3 regions of the Streptomyces sp. NPDC006512 genome follow, and region 1 is predicted to be linked to each of the others. Evidence: riboswitches for the same ligand, from Rfam matches in the RefSeq annotation. Region 1 holds a riboswitch; each other region holds the start of a gene.
What was found. A riboswitch is a leader RNA that binds a small molecule or an ion and turns the genes downstream of it on or off. The one in region 1 is predicted to bind thiamine pyrophosphate.
Positions count from the first base shown of each region.

Region 1 (6,289 bases):
GGCATGGGCATGCCGTACTTCTCCACCGACACCACGGCCGCCCAGCGCGCCCTGGAGATCGACGCCGAGGCCCTGCTCATGGGCAAGAACGGTGTCGACGGGGTCTACGACTCCGACCCGAAGACCAACCCGGACGCGGTGAAGTTCGACGCGCTGGAGTACAGCGAGGTGCTGTCCCGGGACCTCAAGGTCGCCGATGCCACCGCCATCACGCTGTGCCGCGACAACCGGCTCCCGATCCTGGTCTTCGAACTCCTCGCCGAGGGCAATATCGCCCGCGCCGTCAAGGGTGAGAAGATCGGCACGCTCGTGAGCGACCAGGGCACCCGGGCCTGAGCGTTCCCCGGACCGGGCCCTTCCGGCCCGGTCCCGGGCGGCCCGTCCCGCCCCCGCCCGCCTGAACCATCCATATCTGACATGCAGGAGCACGTGGTGATCGAAGAAATCCTCCTCGAGGCCGAGGAGAAGATGGAGAAGGCCGTCGTCGTCGCCAAGGAAGACTTCGCCGCGATTCGCACGGGCCGTGCGCACCCGGCGATGTTCAACAAGATCGTGGCGGACTACTACGGTGCCATCACGCCCATCAACCAGCTGGCCTCCTTCGCGGTGCCCGAGCCGCGCATGGCCATCGTGACGCCGTTCGACGCGTCGGCGCTGCGCAACATCGAGCAGGCCATCCGCGACTCCGACCTCGGCGTCAACCCGAGCAACGACGGCCGCATCATCCGGGTGACCTTCCCCGAGCTGACGCAGGACCGCCGCAAGGAGTACATCAAGGTCGCCAAGAACAAGGCCGAGGACTCCAAGGTCTCCATCCGCTCCGTCCGCCGCAAGGCCAAGGACGCCCTTGACAAGCTCGTCAAGGACAAGGAGGCCGGCGAGGACGAGGTGCGCCGCGCGGAGAAGGAGCTCGACGACACCACCGCGAAGTACGTCGCGCAGGTGGACGAGCTGCTCAAGCACAAGGAAGCCGAGCTCCTCGAGGTCTGATGAACGACTCTCCCTGGGCCGCGGAGCCGGTTCCGGCGGGTCCCGCATACGATGCGCTGGTGGGCCCGCAGACTCGGCCCATGCCCATCGTGCCCGATGCCGCCGGCCGTGCCTTCGACGACCGGGAAGCACGCGATCGGGGGGCCGCCTTCGTCGGCGGCCCCCCGTTCCGCGCCGAGACGCCGTTGCAGGAGCCCATGCCCAGCCCTCCGCCTCCGCCTTCGCAGGCACCGCAGGACGCCTCCCCGCCGCCGCAGAAGAAGCGCGCGGGGCGGGATCTACGGGCCGCCATAGGGGTCGGGGTCGGCCTCGGAGCGGTGATCTTCGCCTCGCTGTTCATCGTCAAGGCCGTCTTCGTCGGTGTCGTCGTCGTCGCGGTCGTGGTGGGCCTGTGGGAGCTCACCTCCCGGCTGCAGGAGAAGAAGGGCATCAAGGCCCCGCTGGTCCCGCTCGCGGTCGGTGGCGCCGCCATGGTCATCGCCGGCTACGTCCGCGGGGCCGAGGGCGCCTGGGTCGCGATGGCCCTGACCGCCCTCGCGGTCCTGGTGTGGCGGATGACGGAACCGCCCGAGGACTACCTCAAGGACGTCACCGCAGGCGTCTTCGCGGCGTTCTACGTGCCCTTCCTGGCCACCTTCGTCGCGATGCTGCTCACCGCGGACGACGGCCCCCAGCGGGTCGTCACCTTCCTGGTCCTCACCGTGGTCAGCGACACGGGGGCCTACGCCGTGGGCTGGCGCTTCGGCAAGACGAAGCTCGCGCCGCGCATCAGCCCCGGAAAGACCCGCGAGGGACTGTTCGGCGCGGTGGCCTTCGCGATGGCCGCCGGCGCGCTGTGCATGGAGTTCCTGATCGAGGGGGGCTCCTGGTGGCAGGGCCTGGTCCTCGGCCTGGCCGTCGCGGTCAGCGCGACCCTGGGCGACCTGGGCGAATCGATGATCAAGCGCGACCTGGGCATCAAGGACATGGGCACCTTGCTGCCGGGGCACGGCGGCATCATGGACCGGCTCGACTCGCTCCTGCCGACCGCCCCGGTGGTCTGGCTGCTCCTGGCGGCCTTCGTCGGCACCGGCTGATCCACCGGCCGGTCCTCCAGCTGATCCACCGGCCGGTCCGTCGGCCGCGGCCGGCCCGGGACGGTGCCGGAGGAAAAGCTCCGGCCGGGCCGGGCGGTTACCCTTGAAGGGCGCGCTGCTTCTGCGGCGCGCCTTTCGTCTTACAAGGAGTACCTGCCATGGCCCGCCCCGTTCCGGGAGAGCTCACCTTCGTCGCCCCTCGCGGGGCCAAGAAGCCGCCCCGGCACCTCGCCGACCTCACGCCGGCCGAGCGCCGCGAGGCGGTGGCCGCCATCGGTGAGAAGCCGTTCCGGGCCAAGCAGCTCTCCCAGCACTACTTCGCCCGGTACGCGCACGACCCGGCCGAGTGGACCGACATCCCCGCGGCCTCCCGGGAGAAGCTCCAGCAGGAGCTGCTGCCCGACCTGATGAACGTCATCCGGCACATCAGCTGCGACAACGACACCACCCGCAAGACCCTGTGGAAGCTGCACGACGGCACGCTCGTCGAGTCCGTGCTGATGCGCTACCCCGACCGGGTCACCATGTGCATCTCCTCGCAGGCCGGCTGCGGCATGAACTGCCCGTTCTGCGCCACCGGCCAGGCCGGCCTCGACCGCAACCTCTCCACCGCCGAGATCGTGCACCAGATCGTCGACGGCATGCGCGCCCTGCGCGACGGCGAGGTCCCCGGCGGCCCGGCGCGGCTGTCGAACATCGTCTTCATGGGCATGGGCGAGCCGCTCGCCAACTACAACCGCGTCGTCGGCGCCATCCGCCGCCTCACCGACCCCGAGCCCGACGGCCTGGGCCTGTCGCAGCGCGGCATCACCGTATCCACCGTCGGGCTGGTCCCGGCCATGCTGCGCTTCGCCGACGAGGGCTTCAAGTGCCGCCTCGCCGTCTCGCTGCACGCCCCCGACGACGAGCTGCGCGACACCCTGGTCCCGGTGAACACCCGCTGGAACGTCCGCGAGGTCCTGGACGCGGCCTGGGAGTACGCCGAGAAGTCCGGCCGGCGCATCTCCATCGAGTACGCCCTGATCCGCGACATCAACGACCAGGCCTGGCGCGGTGACCTGCTCGGCAAGCTGCTCAAGGGCAAGCGGGTCCACGTCAACCTGATCCCGCTGAACCCGACGCCCGGCTCGAAGTGGACCGCCTCGCGGCCCGAGGACGAGAAGGCCTTCGTCGAGGCGATCGCCCGCCACGGCGTCCCCGTGACCGTGCGCGACACCCGCGGTCAGGAGATCGACGGCGCGTGCGGCCAGCTGGCCGCCTCGGAGCGCTAGGAAGGGCCGTTTTCGGCCCTGATCGATCAGATTCGGCCACGGGGTACCCTGTGGCCGAACCAATTTCATATTCCGACAGGGGAGCGCCACAGCGCTGAGAGTGCGGTATCCGTCATCCGCAGACCCTCTGAACCTCGCCCCGGTCATTCGGGGTAGGAAGTTCGGTCACCACTCATGCTGTTGCGCCCTGCCCGGCGTCCGCTCGCAAGAGCGCCGGGCAGGGCCGCGTCTTCTCCTGGTCATCCCAGGAGGAATCAAGTGAGCACCACCAAGAAGATCGCGGGCGCCGCGCTCGCGGCCGCGCTCGGCGTGACCACGCTCAGCGCGTGCGGCGGCGACGCCAAGGACACCCCGGCGGGCGCGAGCGACGCCCCGAAGTCCAAGACCGTCACGCTCGTCTCGCACGACTCCTTCAACGTGACCGACTCGGTCCTCAAGGAGTTCGAGCAGCAGAGCGGCTACACCGTCAAGCGCCTGAAGGCCGGAGACGCGGGCGCGGCCCTCAACCAGGAGATCCTCACCAAGGGCTCCCCGCGCGGCGACGTCTTCTTCGGGGTCGACAACACGCTGCTCTCGCGCGCCCTCGACAACGGGATCTTCACTCCGTACGAGGTCAAGGGCATGGACGGGATCAAGCCCGAGTTCATGCTCGACCAGCAGCACCGGGTCACGCCGGTCGACTCCGGCGACATCTGCGTCAACTACGACAAGCAGTACTTCGCCGACAAGAAGATCGCCCCGCCGCAGACGCTGGACGACCTGATCAAGCCGGAGTACAAGAACCTGCTGGTCACCGAGAACGCGGCGACCTCCTCGCCCGGCCTCGGCTTCCTCCTCGCCTCCGTCGGCAAGTACGGCGAGGACGGCTGGAAGGACTACTGGAGCAAGCTCAAGGCCAACGGCGTCGAGGTCGTCGACGGCTGGGAGCAGGCCTACAACGAGCGCTTCTCGGGCTCCGCGGGCGGCAAGAAGGCCAAGGGCGACCGCCCGCTGGTCGTCTCGTACGCCTCCAGCCCGCCGGTCGAGGTCCTCTACGGCGAGCCGCAGCCGGCCGAGGCCCCCACGGGCGTCTCCACCGGCACCTGCTTCCGCCAGACCGAGTTCGCGGGCCTGCTGAACGGCGCGAAGAACCCCGAGGGCGGCAAGGCACTCCTCGACTTCCTGGTGAGCAAGAAGTTCCAGGAGGACATGCCGCTCCAGATGTTCGTGAACCCGGTGGTCAAGGACGCGCAGCTGCCGGAGATCTTCACGAAGCACGGTGTGGTGATCGAGAAGCCGGAGAACGTCACCCCGGACGCCATCGCCAAGAACCGTGAGCAGTGGGTCAAGGCATGGTCCTCGCTCGTCGTGAAGTAGCACGCGAGAGCTCCCCGAAGGAGGGCGGGCGGGCCACCGCCGTCAGGCTGGGCCTGATGGCGGTGCCGCTCGTCTTCTTCGGGCTGTTCTTCGCCTATCCCGTGGCGGCGATCGTCGGCCGCGGGCTCAAGACGGACGAGGGCTGGCAGTTCGGACGGATCGGCGAGGTGCTGGCCCAGCCCGACATCGCCGACGTGCTGTGGTTCACCACCTGGCAGGCGCTCGCCTCCACCGTGCTCACCCTCCTGATCGCGCTCCCCGGCGCGTATGTCTTCGCGCGCTTGGAGTTCCCCGGCAAGCAGCTGCTGCGCGCCGTGGTGACCGTCCCGTTCGTGCTGCCGACCGTGGTGGTCGGCACCGCCTTCCTCGCGCTGGTCGGCCGGGGCGGGCTGCTGGACGAGCTGTGGGGCGTCCGCCTCGACACCACCGTCTGGGCGATCCTGCTGGCGCACGTCTTCTTCAACTACGCCGTCGTCATCCGTACCGTCGGCGGGCTGTGGGCCCAGCTGGACCCCCGCCAGGAGGAAGCCGCCCGGGTCCTCGGCGCGGGGCGCCTGCGGGCCTGGCGGCGGGTGACGCTGCCCGCGCTCGGGCCCGCCGTGGCGGCCGCCTCGCTGATGGTGTTCCTGTTCACCTTCACCTCCTTCGGCGTCGTGCAGATCCTGGGCGGTCCCTCGTACTCCACCCTGGAGGTGGAGGTCTACCGGCAGACCGCGCAGCTGCTGGACCTGCCGACGGCCGCCGTGCTGACGCTCGTGCAGTTCGCCGCGGTCGGCGCGATCCTCGCCCTGCACGCCTGGACGGTGCGCCGGCGGGAGACCGCGCTGCGGCTGGTCGACCCGGCGCGCACCGCGCACCGACCGCGCGGCTGGGCCCAGCGGGCGCTGCTGGGCGGGGTGCTGCTGACGGTGGCGCTGCTGATCGTGCTGCCGCTGGGCGTGCTGGTCGAGCGGTCCTTCGACGCGCCCGGCGGGTACGGGTTCGGCTTCTACCGGGCCTTGCAGGACGAGGGGGCCGGTGGCGGAACGTTCCTGGTGCCGCCGCTGGAGGCGATCTGGAACTCCCTGCGGTACGCGCTGGCCGCCACCGCCATCGCCCTGTTCGTCGGCGGTCTGGCCGCCGCCGCGCTGACCCGGCGCGCGGGCCGCTTCGTGCGCGGCTTCGACGCGCTGCTGATGCTCCCGCTCGGCGTGTCCGCCGTGACGGTGGGCTTCGGCTTCCTGATCACCATGGACGAGCCGCCGCTGGACCTGCGGACCTCGTGGATCCTGGTGCCGCTGGCGCAGGCACTGGTCGGGGTGCCGTTCGTCGTACGGACCATGCTGCCGGTCCTGCGGGCGGTGGACGGGCGGCTGCGGGAGGCGGCCGCCGTGCTGGGCGCGTCCCCGCTGCGGGCCTGGCGCGAGGTGGACCTGCCGCTGGTGCGGCGGGCCCTGCTGATCGCGGCGGGGTTCGCCTTCGCGGTGTCGCTCGGCGAGTTCGGAGCGACCGTGTTCATCGCCCGCGCGGACAGCCCGACGCTGCCCGTGGCCGTCGCCCGGCTGCTGGGCCGGGCCGGCGAGGTGAACTACGGGCAGGCCATGGCCCTGAGCACGA
Region 1 covers NZ_JBEXPG010000029.1:21,535-27,823, reverse strand. Annotated here, with positions in the region: gene pyrH (UMP kinase) at 1-336, shown strand, start outside; gene frr (ribosome recycling factor) at 433-990, shown strand; gene ABZZ17_RS21275 (phosphatidate cytidylyltransferase) at 990-2,066, shown strand; gene rlmN (23S rRNA (adenine(2503)-C(2))-methyltransferase RlmN) at 2,225-3,337, shown strand; TPP riboswitch at 3,405-3,514, shown strand; gene ABZZ17_RS21265 (thiamine ABC transporter substrate-binding protein) at 3,596-4,693, shown strand; gene ABZZ17_RS21260 (iron ABC transporter permease) at 4,750-6,289, shown strand, end outside.

Region 2 (6,289 bases), on a different contig from region 1:
CACCGAGACGAAGCTCGGGGAGACGCCCTCGATCCGGCGGAGCGCGTTCCAGAGGTTGCGCTCGCCCTTCTCCGTCTTGGGGGCCCAGAACTCGAAGGAGTACGAGCGCCCGGACGCGAGGAGGTCGCGGACCGTGTGTGCACGGTCCGACCAGGTGGAAGCGGTACCAAGGGCCATACGGGCAGGTTAGACGCGGCTCGGCGGACACCGAAGCGGCGTCCACCCTTTGGACACGTTTTTGGACACCCTCGCGGCCCGGCGCGTCAGCCGGTGACGGCTTCGGCGCGGGCGCGGACGCGCTTGGCCAGGTCGGCCGCGGCGGCGCCGGGGTCGGAGGCCTCGGTGATGGCCCGGACGACGACGACGCGGGTGGCTCCGGCGTCCAGGACCTCGTCCAGGTTGGCCGCGTCGATGCCCCCGATGGCGAACCAGGGGCGGTCCTGGCGCAGGGAGGCGGCGTGGCGGACGAGTCCGAGGCCGGGGGCGTGGCGGCCGGGCTTGGTGGGGGTGGGCCAGCAGGGGCCGGTGCAGAAGTAGTCGACGCCGGGTTCGGCGGCGGCCGCGTCCACCTCGGCCTCCGAGTGGCAGGACCGGCCGATGAGGACGCCGGCGCCGAGGATGGCGCGGGCGGCCGGGACGGGGATGTCGCCCTGGCCGAGGTGCAGGACGTCGGAGCCGATGGCGTGCGCGACGTCGGCGCGGTCGTTGACGGCGAGGAGCTTGCCGTGGCGGCGGGCGGCCTCGGCGAAGACCCGCAGGTGCTCCAGTTCCTCGCCGGCTTCCATGCCCTTGTCCCGGAGCTGGACGATGTCCACGCCCCCGGCCAGGACGGCGTCCAGGAACTCGGGGAGGTCTCCCTGCCGCTTTCGGGCGTCCGTGCACAGGTAGAGCCGGGCGTCGGACAGCTGCTGCATGGGAGTACCCCCCGTGGTGGTGGCGGCGTGCGGGCCGGCCGGCGGGACCGGCCGGGCCGTACACCTGTGGATCAGCTCATCAGAGGGCGAGCGCCTGAGCGCGGCGCTTCACCTCCGTGCCGCGATTCTCGCGCAGCGCCTGCACGGGGGTGCCGGGCAGGGTCGGATCCTCGGTGAAGAGCCACTCCAGGATCTCCTCCTCGGAGAAGCGGTCGTCGCGCAGCACGGTCAGCAGGCCCACGAGGCCCTTGACGACCTTGTCGCCGTCGATGAACTGGGCCGGAACCTGCAGGGTGCGCCGCTCGCCCCGGCGTACGGCGATCAGCTGCCCTTCCTTGACCATCTGGCGGACCCGGGTCACCTCGACGTCGAGCATCTCCGCGATGTCGGGGAGGTGCAGCCAGGAGGGGACTAGGGCATCGATCTTTGCGTCAATCTCGGTCACGGACACAAGCCTGCCATCTCGCACTGCCCGCCGGTACCTGGCCCCGTCCGTCCGTGGTCGGGGCCGGGTCCGGCCGCCCGGGATCAGGCCGTGGCGGACTTGAGGGGGGTCGCGGGGTCCGCGACGCGGGCCGGGTCCACCGGGGTGGCCGACTCGATCAGTTTGCGGCCCTGCGCGATGTCCCTCGGGCGGCCGACCGCCAGGACGGCGACGAGGGCCCCGTCCCGGAGCCAGCACACCGACCAGGCGGCGTCGGCGGGGTCGCCGCGCCACAGCAGGGTGTCGGCCCCGCCGTGGTGCCCGGCGTACTGGACGAAGCGGCCGAACTGCTCCGACCAGAAGTACGGGACGGGGTCGTAGGCCCGCACCGGCCCGCCCGCCAGGATGTTCGCGGCGACGGCCCGCGGCCCCTGGAGGGCGTTGTCCCAGTGGTGGACCAGCAGCCGCGTCCCGTAGCGGGCCGAGGGGAAGGAGGAGCAGTCGCCGACGGCGTACACCCGGGGCAGGGTGGTCCGCAGGTACGCGTCCGCGGTGACGGAACCGTCGGCGCCGCGCTCGATCCCGGTCCCGGCCAGCCAGTCCGTCGCGGGGCGGGCGCCGATGCCGACGACCACGGCGCCCGCCTCCAGCTCCCGGCCGTCCGCCAGCAGGACCCGGCCCTCCCCGATCCCGGCCACCTTCGCGCCGGTGAGCAGTTCGGCGCCGGCCTCGGCGTACCAGCGGGCCATCGGGGCGGTGACCTCCGCGGGGAGGGCGCCCGCCAGGACCCGGTCGGCCGCCTCGACGACGGTCACGGCGCAGCCGGCCCCGCGGGCGGCGGTGGCGAACTCGGCTCCGATCCAGCCGGCTCCGACGACGACGGTGGCGGGGGCGGCCGCCAGGACGGGCCGCAGCCGGGCGGCGTCGTCGAGGGTGCGCAGCAGGTGCACGCCGGGGACGCCGTCGGAGCCGGGCAGGGTCAGCGGGCGGGCGCCGGTGGCCAGGACGAGGTCCTCGTACGGGACGGGTCCGGCCTCGGTGTCCAGTTCGCGGTCGGCGGCCCGGAGCCCGGTGACCTCGGTGCCGAGCCGCAGCGTGATGCCGAGGCCCTCGAAGTCGACGTCGAACGCGGAGTCCTCGGCCTTGCCGAGCAGCACCGCCTTGGACAGCGGGGGCCGGTCGTAGGGCTGGTGGGGTTCGGCGCCCAGCAGGGTCACGGGGCCGGTGAAGCCCTGTTCGCGCAGGGCCACCGCGGTCTGCACCCCGGCCATTCCGGCGCCGACGATCACGACACCGGGGTTCGTCTGTTGCGTCTGCTCGCTCACGCGGCCCAGCCTAGTTCCCTGACGATCCGTCAGGAATAGCGGGTGCGGACGCCTGGGGAGGCAGCCTTACCCGCCACCGGACGCGGGGTTAGTCTGGCCACCGTACCTATCGCGGGAGTCCGGGCGCACCGGGCTGAGAGGGAGGCTGGCCGGCCTCCGACCGTACGAACCTGATCCGGGTCATGCCGGCGAAGGGAGGGGCTGGACGCCCATGCACTCATCTCGAAAGGGATCCGACGTCCTCGTCATCGGGGGCGGGATCATCGGCCTGGTCACGGCCTGGCGGGCGGCCCGGCGCGGCCTGGGCGTCGTCCTGGCCGACCCGGACCCGGGCGGCGGCGCGGCCCGGGTCGCGGCGGGCATGCTGGCCGCCGTCACGGAGCTGCACTACGGCGAGGAGACCCTGCTCGGGCTCAACGTGGCCTCCGCCGCCCGCTACCCCGACTTCGCCGCCGAGCTCTCCGCGGCCGCCGGCGGCATGGACATCGGCTACCGGGCCTGCGGCACCCTCGCCGTCGCCCTCGACGCCGACGACCGCCTCCACCTGCGCGAGCTGCACGCCCTCCAGCGCCGCTGCGGGCTGGAGTCCGAGTGGCTCACCGGCCGCGAGTGCCGCCGCCTGGAGCCCATGCTGGCGCCCGGGGTACGCGGCGGGCTGCGCGTCGACGGGGACCACCAGGTGGATCCGCGCCGGCTCGCGGCGGCGCTGCTGGCCGCCTGCGAGCGGTCCGGGGTGAGCGTCCACCGCGAGCGCGCCGCCCGGCTGGTCACCACCGGGGACCGGGCCGCGGGCGCCGTCCTCGAGGACGGTACGGAGCTGCGCGCCGACCAGGTGGTGCTGGCTGCGGGCTCGCTGAGCGGCCGGCTGGCCGGGGTCCCGCCGGAGGTGGCGGTGCCGGTGCGGCCGGTGAAGGGGCAGGTGCTGCGGCTTTCGGTGCCGGCCGCGTACGCGCCGTTCCTGTCGCGGACCGTACGGGCCGTGGTGCGCGGCAGCCACGTCTACCTGGTCCCGCGCGAGAACGGGGAGCTCGTCCTCGGCGCCACCAGCGAGGAACTCGGCTGGGACACCACGGTCACCGCGGGCGGGGTCTACGAGCTGCTGCGCGACGCCCACGAGCTGGTGCCCGGCATCACCGAACTGCCGCTGGTCGAGACCCGGGCGGGGCTGCGCCCCGGCTCCCCGGACAACGCGCCGCTGCTCGGCCCGACCGACCTGCCGGGCCTGCACCTGGCCACCGGCCACTACCGCAACGGGGTCCTGCTGACCCCGCTCACCGGGGACGTGATGGCGGAGCTGCTGGCGACCGGAGTCGTTCCGGAGGTCGCCCGCCCCTTCACCCCCCGCCGCTTCTCCACCACGCGTCAGGAGTCCTACGCATGACCATCTCCGTCAACGGCGAACCCCGCGAGATCGCGGACGGCACCACCCTGGACGTGGTGGTGGCCACGCTGACCGCCGCCCCCTCCGGCGTGGCCGCCGCACTCAACGAGACGGTCGTCCCGCGCGGACGCTGGCCGCACACCCCGGTGGACGACGGCGACCGGGTCGAGGTCCTCACCGCGGTGCAGGGGGGCTGACGGCGATGGCGGACGACCTCTTCGCCCTCGGCGGCCGGACCTTCTCCTCCCGCCTGATCATGGGCACGGGCGGGGCCCCGAGCCTGGACGTCCTGGAACGCTCCCTGGTCGCCTCCGGGACGGAACTGACGACGGTGGCGATGCGCCGCCTGGACCCGACGGTGCAGGGTTCGGTGCTGTCGGTGCTGACGAAGCTGGGCATCGCCGTCCTGCCCAACACGGCGGGCTGCTTCACGGCCGGCGAGGCCGTGCTCACGGCCCGGCTGGCGCGGGAGGCCCTGGGCACGGACTGGATCAAGCTGGAGGTCGTCGCGGACGAGCGGACCCTGCTGCCCGACGGCGTCGAGCTGCTGGACGCCGCCGAGGTCCTGGTGGACGAGGGCTTCACCGTGCTCCCGTACACCAACGACGACCCGGTGCTGGCCCGGAAGCTGGAGGACGTGGGCTGCGCGGCGATCATGCCGCTCGGGTCCCCGATCGGTTCGGGCATGGGGATCCGCAACCCGCACAACTTCGAGCTGATCGTGGAGCGGGCCGGGGTCCCCGTCATCCTGGACGCCGGGGCCGGGACGGCGTCGGACGCCGCGCTGGCGATGGAGCTGGGCTGCGCGGGAGTGATGCTCGCCTCCGCCGTGACCCGGGCCCAGGAGCCGGTGCTGATGGCGGCCGCCATGCGGGACGCCGTCTCGGCGGGACGCCTCGCCCACCGCGCGGGCCGCATCCCCCAGCGCCGCTTCGCCGAGGCCTCCTCCCCCGTCGAAGGCCGGGCCGCCCTCGACCCGGAACGCCCGGCCTTCACGGCCCCCTCCTGACGCCCGGCCCGGCCGGGGACGGGCGGTGCGGGCGGCGCGCGGAAAACGTCTCGTGCGTCACAGCTGCGCTGCAACCACCCCCGTCCCGGTCGGGCCCGCGGCGGGCGCTCGTAGAATCGCCGGGTGGATACGACCCTGGATGACCCCCTCGTCGGGCGCGTGCTCGACGGCCGCTACCGCATCGACGCCCGCATCGCGGCCGGCGGCATGGCCACGGTCTACCGGACCGTCGACACCCGCCTCGACCGCGTCCTCGCCCTGAAGGTGATGCACCCGGCGCTCGCCGCCGACGGCGCCTTCGTCGACCGCTTCATCCGCGAGGCGAAGTCCGTGGCCCGGCTCGCCCACCCCAACGTGGTCGCGGTGTTCGACCAGGGCACGGACGGCCCGTACACCTACCTCGCCATGGAGTACGTCTCCGGCTGCACCCTGCGCGACGTGCTCCGCGAGCGCGGCGCGCTCCAGCCGAGGGCCGCCCTCGACATCCTCGAACCGGTCCTCGCCGCCCTCGGCGCCGCCCACCGGGCCGGTTTCGTACACCGGGACATGAAGCCCGAGAACGTCCTCATCGGGGACGACGGCCGCGTGAAGGTCGCCGACTTCGGACTGGTCCGCTCCGTGGACTCCGTGACGAACACCACCGGCTCCGTCCTCGGCACCGTCTCCTACCTGGCGCCCGAGCAGATCGAGAACGGCGTCGCCGACACCCGCGTGGACGTCTACGCCTGCGGCGTCGTCCTCTACGAGATGCTCACCGGCGGCAAGCCGCACAACGGCGCCAGCCCCGCCCAGGTGCTCTACCAGCACCTCCACGAGGACGTGCCGCCGCCCTCGGCCGTCGTCCCGGGGCTCCCGGCCGATCTCGACGAGCTGGTCGCGCAGGCCACCGCCCGCAACCCCGAGCTGCGCCCCACGGACGCCGCCGGGCTGCTCGGTCTGGCCCGCGCGGCCCGCGCCGGGCTCAGCGACGCCGAGCTGGACGCCGTACCGCCGCAGGCGCGCGCCGAGGTGCGCAGCGCGGCGGAGGACCGTACCGGGGTGGTCCCCCGCCCGGTGGCGCAGCCCGTGCACCTCACCTCCCGGCTGGAGTCCCCGCCGCCGCCCGCCGCGCCGTCCCGCCGGGCGGCGCCGCGCGCGCCCCGGCGCGGTCCGCTGCTGGTCGTCGCGGCGGTGCTGCTGGTCCTGGGCCTCGGTACGGGCGTCTGGTACATCAGCTCGGGCCAGTTCACGAAGGTC
Region 2 covers NZ_JBEXPG010000038.1:46,772-53,060, reverse strand. Annotated here, with positions in the region: gene metF (methylenetetrahydrofolate reductase [NAD(P)H]) at 1-177, opposite strand, end outside; gene thiE (thiamine phosphate synthase) at 264-914, opposite strand; gene ABZZ17_RS25345 (Rv2175c family DNA-binding protein) at 994-1,359, opposite strand; gene ABZZ17_RS25340 (FAD-dependent oxidoreductase) at 1,443-2,609, opposite strand; TPP riboswitch at 2,765-2,877, shown strand; gene thiO (glycine oxidase ThiO) at 2,875-4,044, shown strand; gene thiS (sulfur carrier protein ThiS) at 4,041-4,241, shown strand; gene ABZZ17_RS25325 (thiazole synthase) at 4,247-5,053, shown strand; gene pknB (Stk1 family PASTA domain-containing Ser/Thr kinase) at 5,177-6,289, shown strand, end outside.
Region 2: it holds a riboswitch for thiamine pyrophosphate, as region 1 does, so the genes downstream of both, thiO (glycine oxidase ThiO) here and ABZZ17_RS21265 (thiamine ABC transporter substrate-binding protein) in region 1, are expected to answer to the same signal.

Region 3 (6,289 bases), on a different contig from region 1:
CAGCGGGCGCTGAGGCTGCTGGAGGCGGTGGGCTCCCATAGTGAGGGAGCTCCGGCGAAACAACTCGCGCGCGAAGCCGGGCTCCCGCTCCCCACCGCGTACCACCTGCTGCGGACCCTGACCCACGAGGGCTATCTGCGCCGGGAGGGCGGGGTTTTCGTCCTCGGGGCCGCCGCCGGGCGGCTGGCCGGTGGCGGACTTCAGCAGAAACGTCGCAGCATGATCCTCGACTCCCTCGCGCACTTCCGCGACGCGGTCGGGGCCCCCGTCTACTTCGCGGTGTACCGCGAGGGTGAGATCGAGGTCGTGGGCGTCTCGGACACCCCGGCCGGCCCGGCCTGCGAGGAGTGGGCCGATTTCCGCGAGACCGGCCACGCGCACGCCATCGGGCAGTGCCTGCTGGGCCAGCTCGACGAGAAGGCGCGCAAGGACCACTACGACCGTCACCCGGTCGAGGGCATCACCCCCTACACCGTGCGCGATGTGCACGCCCTGGAGCAGCGCATCGGCTCCCTGGAGCGGATGCAGCCGGTTACGGAGCGTCAGGAGTACGCGCTGGGAACGGTGTGCGCGGCGATCCCGATCACCGCCGGCGACACCGCCGCGACCATGGCCATTTCCCTTCCCGTGCACCAGGAAGACCGGTTGCTCTATGCGGTCGATCGGCTACGGAGTGAAGTAGGCGCGCTGTTGAGCACCCTCTCCTTCTCTATCAGTATCTGAAAACTCACTCCTTGTGATCTGCTAGCGCTTCCACCACTCTTGTCAAGAGGGCTTCGGGGGATCATTCCTGGCCACTTCCACTACAGCGGGGTAGTCCATGCGCGAGTCGGTACAGGCAGAGGTCATGATGAGCTTCCTCGTTTCCGAGGAGCTCTCGTTCCGGATCCCGGTGGAACTCCGGTACGAAGCACGTGATCCCTACGCGGTGCGCCTCACCTTCCACCTTCCCGGAGACGCGCCCGTGACCTGGGCGTTCGGCCGGGAGCTGCTTCTGGACGGCATCAACAAGCCGTGCGGCGACGGTGATGTGCACATCGCTCCCAGCGATCCGGAGGAGTTGTCCGACGTTCACATCCGCCTTCAGGTCGGCGGTGACCGGGCCCTGTTCCGGGCCGGCGCGGCCCCCCTCGTCGCCTTCCTCGACCGCACCGACCGGCTTGTTCCGCTCGGTCAGGAGCGCAGTCTCGGGGATTTCGAGGGGAACCTCGACGAGGAACTCGACAAGATCCTCGCCGAAGCCCAGCAGAACGAGCGGAACGCGGGCTGAGGAACCCGCGTCCCGTCACTCACCGTAACAACGGCGTCCAGCCGTTCAGCGCTTGCGCCGTCGGCCCCGGCCGCCGCGGACCGGCCCGGCGGCCGCCGCGGCCGCCGGGGCCGACGGCCGGTCCGCGGAGACCACCAGCGCGGCGAGCGCGGTGGTCATGGGCACCGAGGCGACGAGTCCGATCGACCCCACGAGGGTCCGTACGATCTCCTCCGCGACCAGCTCGCTGTTGGCCACGTCCCCCATGCTGCTGTTGGCGATGGTGAACAGCAGGAGCAGGGGCAGCGAGGCGCCCGCGTAAGCCAGGACCAGGGTGTTGACCACGGAGGCGATGTGGTCGCGGCCGATCCGGATCGCCGCCCCGTACAGGGCGCGCGGCCCCATCTTCGGGTCGGCCTGGTGGAGTTCCCACACGGCCGAGGTCTGGGTGACCGTCACGTCGTCGAGTACGCCGAGCGATCCGATGATCACACCCGCGAGCAGCAGGCCGCTCATGTCGATCTCGGGGTAGAGCCCGTGGATCAGGCCGGTGTTGTCGTCGGTGTTGCCGCTCAGGAACGCCCAGTCGATGAACACCGAACCGAGCAGGCCGATCAGCAGCAGCGAGGCGAGGGTGCCGAGGACGGCCACCGAGGTCCGGGCCGTCAGTCCGTGGCACATGTAGAGGGCGATCAGCATGATCGCGCTGGATCCGACGATCGCGACGAGCAGGGGGTTCGAGCCCTGGAGGATCGCCGGGAGGATGAAGAGGGTCAGAATCCCGAAACTGATCACGAGGGCGATCAGGGCGAACAGACCGCGCAGGCGGCCGACCACGACGACCGCCACCGCGAAGATGCCCGCCAGTACGGCCAGCGGGAGCTTGCGGTTCACGTCGATCACCGAGTACTGGAGGTCGCGGGGCGCGTCGGGCGCGTAGGCGACCACCACCTTCTGTCCCTGCTCCAACTGCCGTGGCGCACCCGGCTGGACGATCTCGAAGAAGGCACGCCCCTTGTCCGGGCCGGTGTCGACGACGACGGTGGCCTTCTTGCACTCGCCGGTCTGCGCGGCCTGGGCCTCGCGGCCCTCGGGGGTGGAGGTGTCGCCCGTCGGCGGAACCTGCGAGGCGTTCACGGACTTGCAGTCGACGTTCGCGAGCGCCACGACCGTGCCCTGCTGCGTCTGCCGGTCGAAGCCCACCCCGGTGCGTTCGTGCGCGGGGGCGCCGCCCGGCCAGAGGACCGCCATGCCGATGAAGACGGCCGCGGCGAAGGGGATCAGTACCGCCGCGATGACCTTGCGCAGGTGCTTGGAGACGGGGGCCGCCGGTCCGTGGCCGTGGCTGTGTGAATGCCCGTGGGAGGGCCCGGCCGCATGCCCGTGGGACGCGTGCTCGTGGCCGGTGTGACCCGTGGGATCTGTGGGCTCGGTGGGGGGCTGCGGCGAGGACGTCACCGGCAGATCATCGCAAGAGATGAGGGGGCCCACTGTTCAGCACGCCACAGATGACGCTAGCGTGGGGGCACCTTTGCACAACGCGGGAGCTCGGAGCACCGGGCTGAGAGGGCGCTGATCACCGTACGCACATGAGGATGCGTAGGGGAAGAGGCTGCGTCGACCGCCGAACCTGTTACCGGGTAATGCCGGCGTAGGGAGATAGGTCTCATGACCATTCAGGACGCACGCACGCCTGCCGTCAGCCAGGACGCCGACGACCGCACCGAGCGCCAGCCGGGCTGGCACAAGGGCTACGTGGCGGGATCCCGCCCCGACATCCGGGTGCCCGTCCGCCAGGTGCACCTCACCAACGGCAAGGACGTGACGCTCTACGACACGTCCGGCCCGTACACCGACCCCGGGATCGAGACGGACGTCCGTCGGGGCCTCGCACCGCTGCGCGAGAACTGGATCATCGGCCGCGGCGACACCGAGGAGTACGCGGGCCGCCCCGTGCGCCCCGAGGACGACGGCATCAAGCACACCTCGCCCCGCGGCGGCCTCAAGAACCTGGACGCGGTCTTCCCGGGCCGCCCCCGGCAGCCCCGCCGGGGCCGTGGCGGCGCCGCCGTCACCCAGCTCGCGTACGCCCGTCGCGGTGAGATCACGCCGGAGATGGAGTACGTCGCGATCCGCGAGAACGTCTCCCCCGAGGTCGTCCGCGAGGAGATCGCCGCAGGCCGCGCGGTTCTTCCGGCCAACGTGAACCACCCCGAGATCGAGCCGATGATCATCGGCAAGCGGTTCCTGGTGAAGGTCAACGCCAACATCGGCAACTCCGCGGTCACCTCCTCCATCGAGGAGGAGGTCGACAAGATGACCTGGGCGACCAAGTGGGGCGCCGACACGGTCATGGACCTCTCGACGGGCCGCAACATCCACACCACGCGCGAGTGGGTGCTGCGCAACTCCCCCGTCCCGATCGGCACCGTGCCGCTGTACCAGGCACTGGAGAAGGTCGACGGCCGTGCCGAGGACCTGACCTGGGAGATCTACAAGGACACGGTCATCGAGCAGGCCGAGCAGGGCGTCGACTACATGACGGTCCACGCCGGCGTGCTGCTCCCGTACGTGCCGCTGACCGCCCGTCGCAAGACCGGCATCGTCTCCCGCGGCGGCTCGATCATGGCCGCCTGGTGCCTGGCGCACCACAAGGAGAACTTCCTCTACACGAACTTCGAAGAGCTCTGCGACATCCTCGCGACCTACGACGTCACGTACTCCCTGGGCGACGGCCTGCGCCCCGGTTCCATCGCGGACGCCAACGACGCGGCGCAGTTCGCCGAGCTGAAGACCCTGGGCGAGCTGAACACGATCGCCAAGCGGCACAACGTGCAGACGATGATCGAGGGCCCGGGACACGTCCCGATGCACAAGATCAAGGAGAACATCGACCTCCAGCAGGAGATCTGCGAGGAGGCGCCGTTCTACACGCTCGGCCCGCTCACCACGGACGTCGCGCCCGCGTACGACCACATCACCTCGGGCATCGGCGCCGCGATGATCGCCTGGTGGGGCACGGCGATGCTCTGCTACGTCACGCCCAAGGAGCACCTGGGCCTGCCCAACCGCGACGACGTGAAGACCGGCGTCATCACCTACAAGATCGCCGCCCACGCGGCGGACCTGGCCAAGGGGCACCCGGGCGCCCAGGAGTGGGACGACGCCCTGTCGGACGCGCGCTTCGAGTTCCGCTGGGAGGACCAGTTCAACCTGGCCCTCGACCCGGACACGGCCCGCGAGTTCCACGACGAGACCCTGCCGGCCGAGCCGGCCAAGACCGCGCACTTCTGCTCCATGTGCGGTCCCAAGTTCTGCTCCATGAAGATCTCGCAGGACATCCGCCGTGAGCATGGCGGCGACCTGAAGGCCGACGAGATCCAGGCGGGCATGGCGGAGAAGTCCGCCGAGTTCGCCGCCGCGGGCAACCGCGTCTACCTGCCGTTGGCGGACTGACGCACAGCATGGGGGGAGTGCTGCTCCCGGCGCGGCGGAGTGTCGCCCGCCGGGAGCAGCGCCGCGTCCGGACTCTGACGGAGTGGGGGCGCGTTGCTTGACCTGGAGTGCGCTCCAGCTCCTAGAGTGCGGCCGCATGAGCATGGGATACCGAAATCTTGGCGGTACGGGCATCGAGGTGAGTGCCCACTGCCTGGGCACGATGATGTTCGGAGCGGTGGGGAACCCGGACCACGAGGAGTGCGTGCGGATCATCCATGCCGCGCTCGACAGGGGGATCAACTTCCTCGACACCGCGGACATGTACTCGGCCGGTGAGTCCGAGGTGATCGTGGGCAAGGCACTCAAGGGGCGGCGCGACGACGTCGTGCTCGCCACGAAGGTCCACTTCCAGATGGGAGAGGGACGCAACCGCAGCGGCAACTCGCGGCGCTGGATCGTGCGGGCGGTGGAGGACAGCCTGCGGCGCCTGGACACCGACTGGATCGACCTCTACCAGGTGCACCGGCCCGACCACACGACCGACGTCGAGGAGACCCTGTCGGTCCTCGGCGACCTGGTCAGGGCCGGCAAGATCCGCTCCTTCGGCTGCTCTACGTTCCCGGCCGAGGAACTCGTCGAGGCGCACCACGTGGCCGAGCGGCGGGCCCTGCCCCGGTTCCGTACGGAGCAGCCCCCGTACTCGATCCTCGCGCGGGGCATCGAGGCCGACGTGCTGCCGGTCGCCCGTCGCTACGGGATGGGCGTGCTGACCTGGAGCCCGCTCGCATCCGGCTTCCTGAGCGGAAAGTACCGGCTCGGCGGGCCGATCGACCTGACCTCGGGCCGGGCCGCCCTGACTCCGGCACGCTTCGATCCGGCGATCCCGGGCAACGTGGCCAAGCTGGAGGCAGTGGAACAGCTCGTCGAGCTGGCCGAGTCGATCGGCTGCACGCTGCCGGAACTGGCCGTGGCCTTCCCCGTCGCGCATCCCGCCGTCACCTCGGTGATCATCGGGCCGCGGACGATGGAGCAGATGGAATCGCTGGTCGCGGGAGCCGGGCTGGTCCTCGACGACGCGGTGCTCGACCGGATCGACGAGATTGTGGCGCCCGGCGTGAACCTCTACCGGCCGGACGGTGTCTGGCGTCCCACGGCGCTGACGGAGTCCCGTCAGCGGCGGCGGCCGCTCGACGAGCGCGCGGCGGCCATCTAGCTAGGCAGTGTCGTCGCAGTCCTGGCTGCCCGGCGGGGTCTGGCGCGCACGCTCGGACGCCCCTGGCTGCCCGGGCCGGTGCGGATGGCGATGTTTCACGTGAAACGGTGACGGGCCGGCCGAAGCGCACTCTGGCGTGCCCGTCACTTGGTCACTCCCGTTCGTGCTCCGGCCCGCCGAAGTCAGGGCTGGTGAAGTCCGGGGACGAGTAGCCGGGCCGGGGCCCCTGCGACGGGGATCCGGGACTGGTGAAGTCGGGCCGGGTGTAACCCAGGTTGGGGATGCGCCCGGCCCCCGGTGTGCGGGGGGTCGGATGGCCGGCGGCGCTCGGGTCGGCCAGGGCGTCCCGCAGGAACGGCATGATGCCCCGTTCCAGCAGGGCGTTGCGC
Region 3 covers NZ_JBEXPG010000019.1:14,268-20,556, forward strand. Annotated here, with positions in the region: gene ABZZ17_RS15365 (helix-turn-helix domain-containing protein) at 1-723, shown strand, start outside; gene ABZZ17_RS15370 (SsgA family sporulation/cell division regulator) at 821-1,270, shown strand; gene ABZZ17_RS15375 (YibE/F family protein) at 1,316-2,707, opposite strand; TPP riboswitch at 2,780-2,924, shown strand; gene thiC (phosphomethylpyrimidine synthase ThiC) at 2,918-4,705, shown strand; gene ABZZ17_RS15385 (aldo/keto reductase) at 4,848-5,900, shown strand; gene ABZZ17_RS15390 (hypothetical protein) at 6,052-6,289, opposite strand, start outside.
Region 3: it holds a riboswitch for thiamine pyrophosphate, as region 1 does, so the genes downstream of both, thiC (phosphomethylpyrimidine synthase ThiC) here and ABZZ17_RS21265 (thiamine ABC transporter substrate-binding protein) in region 1, are expected to answer to the same signal.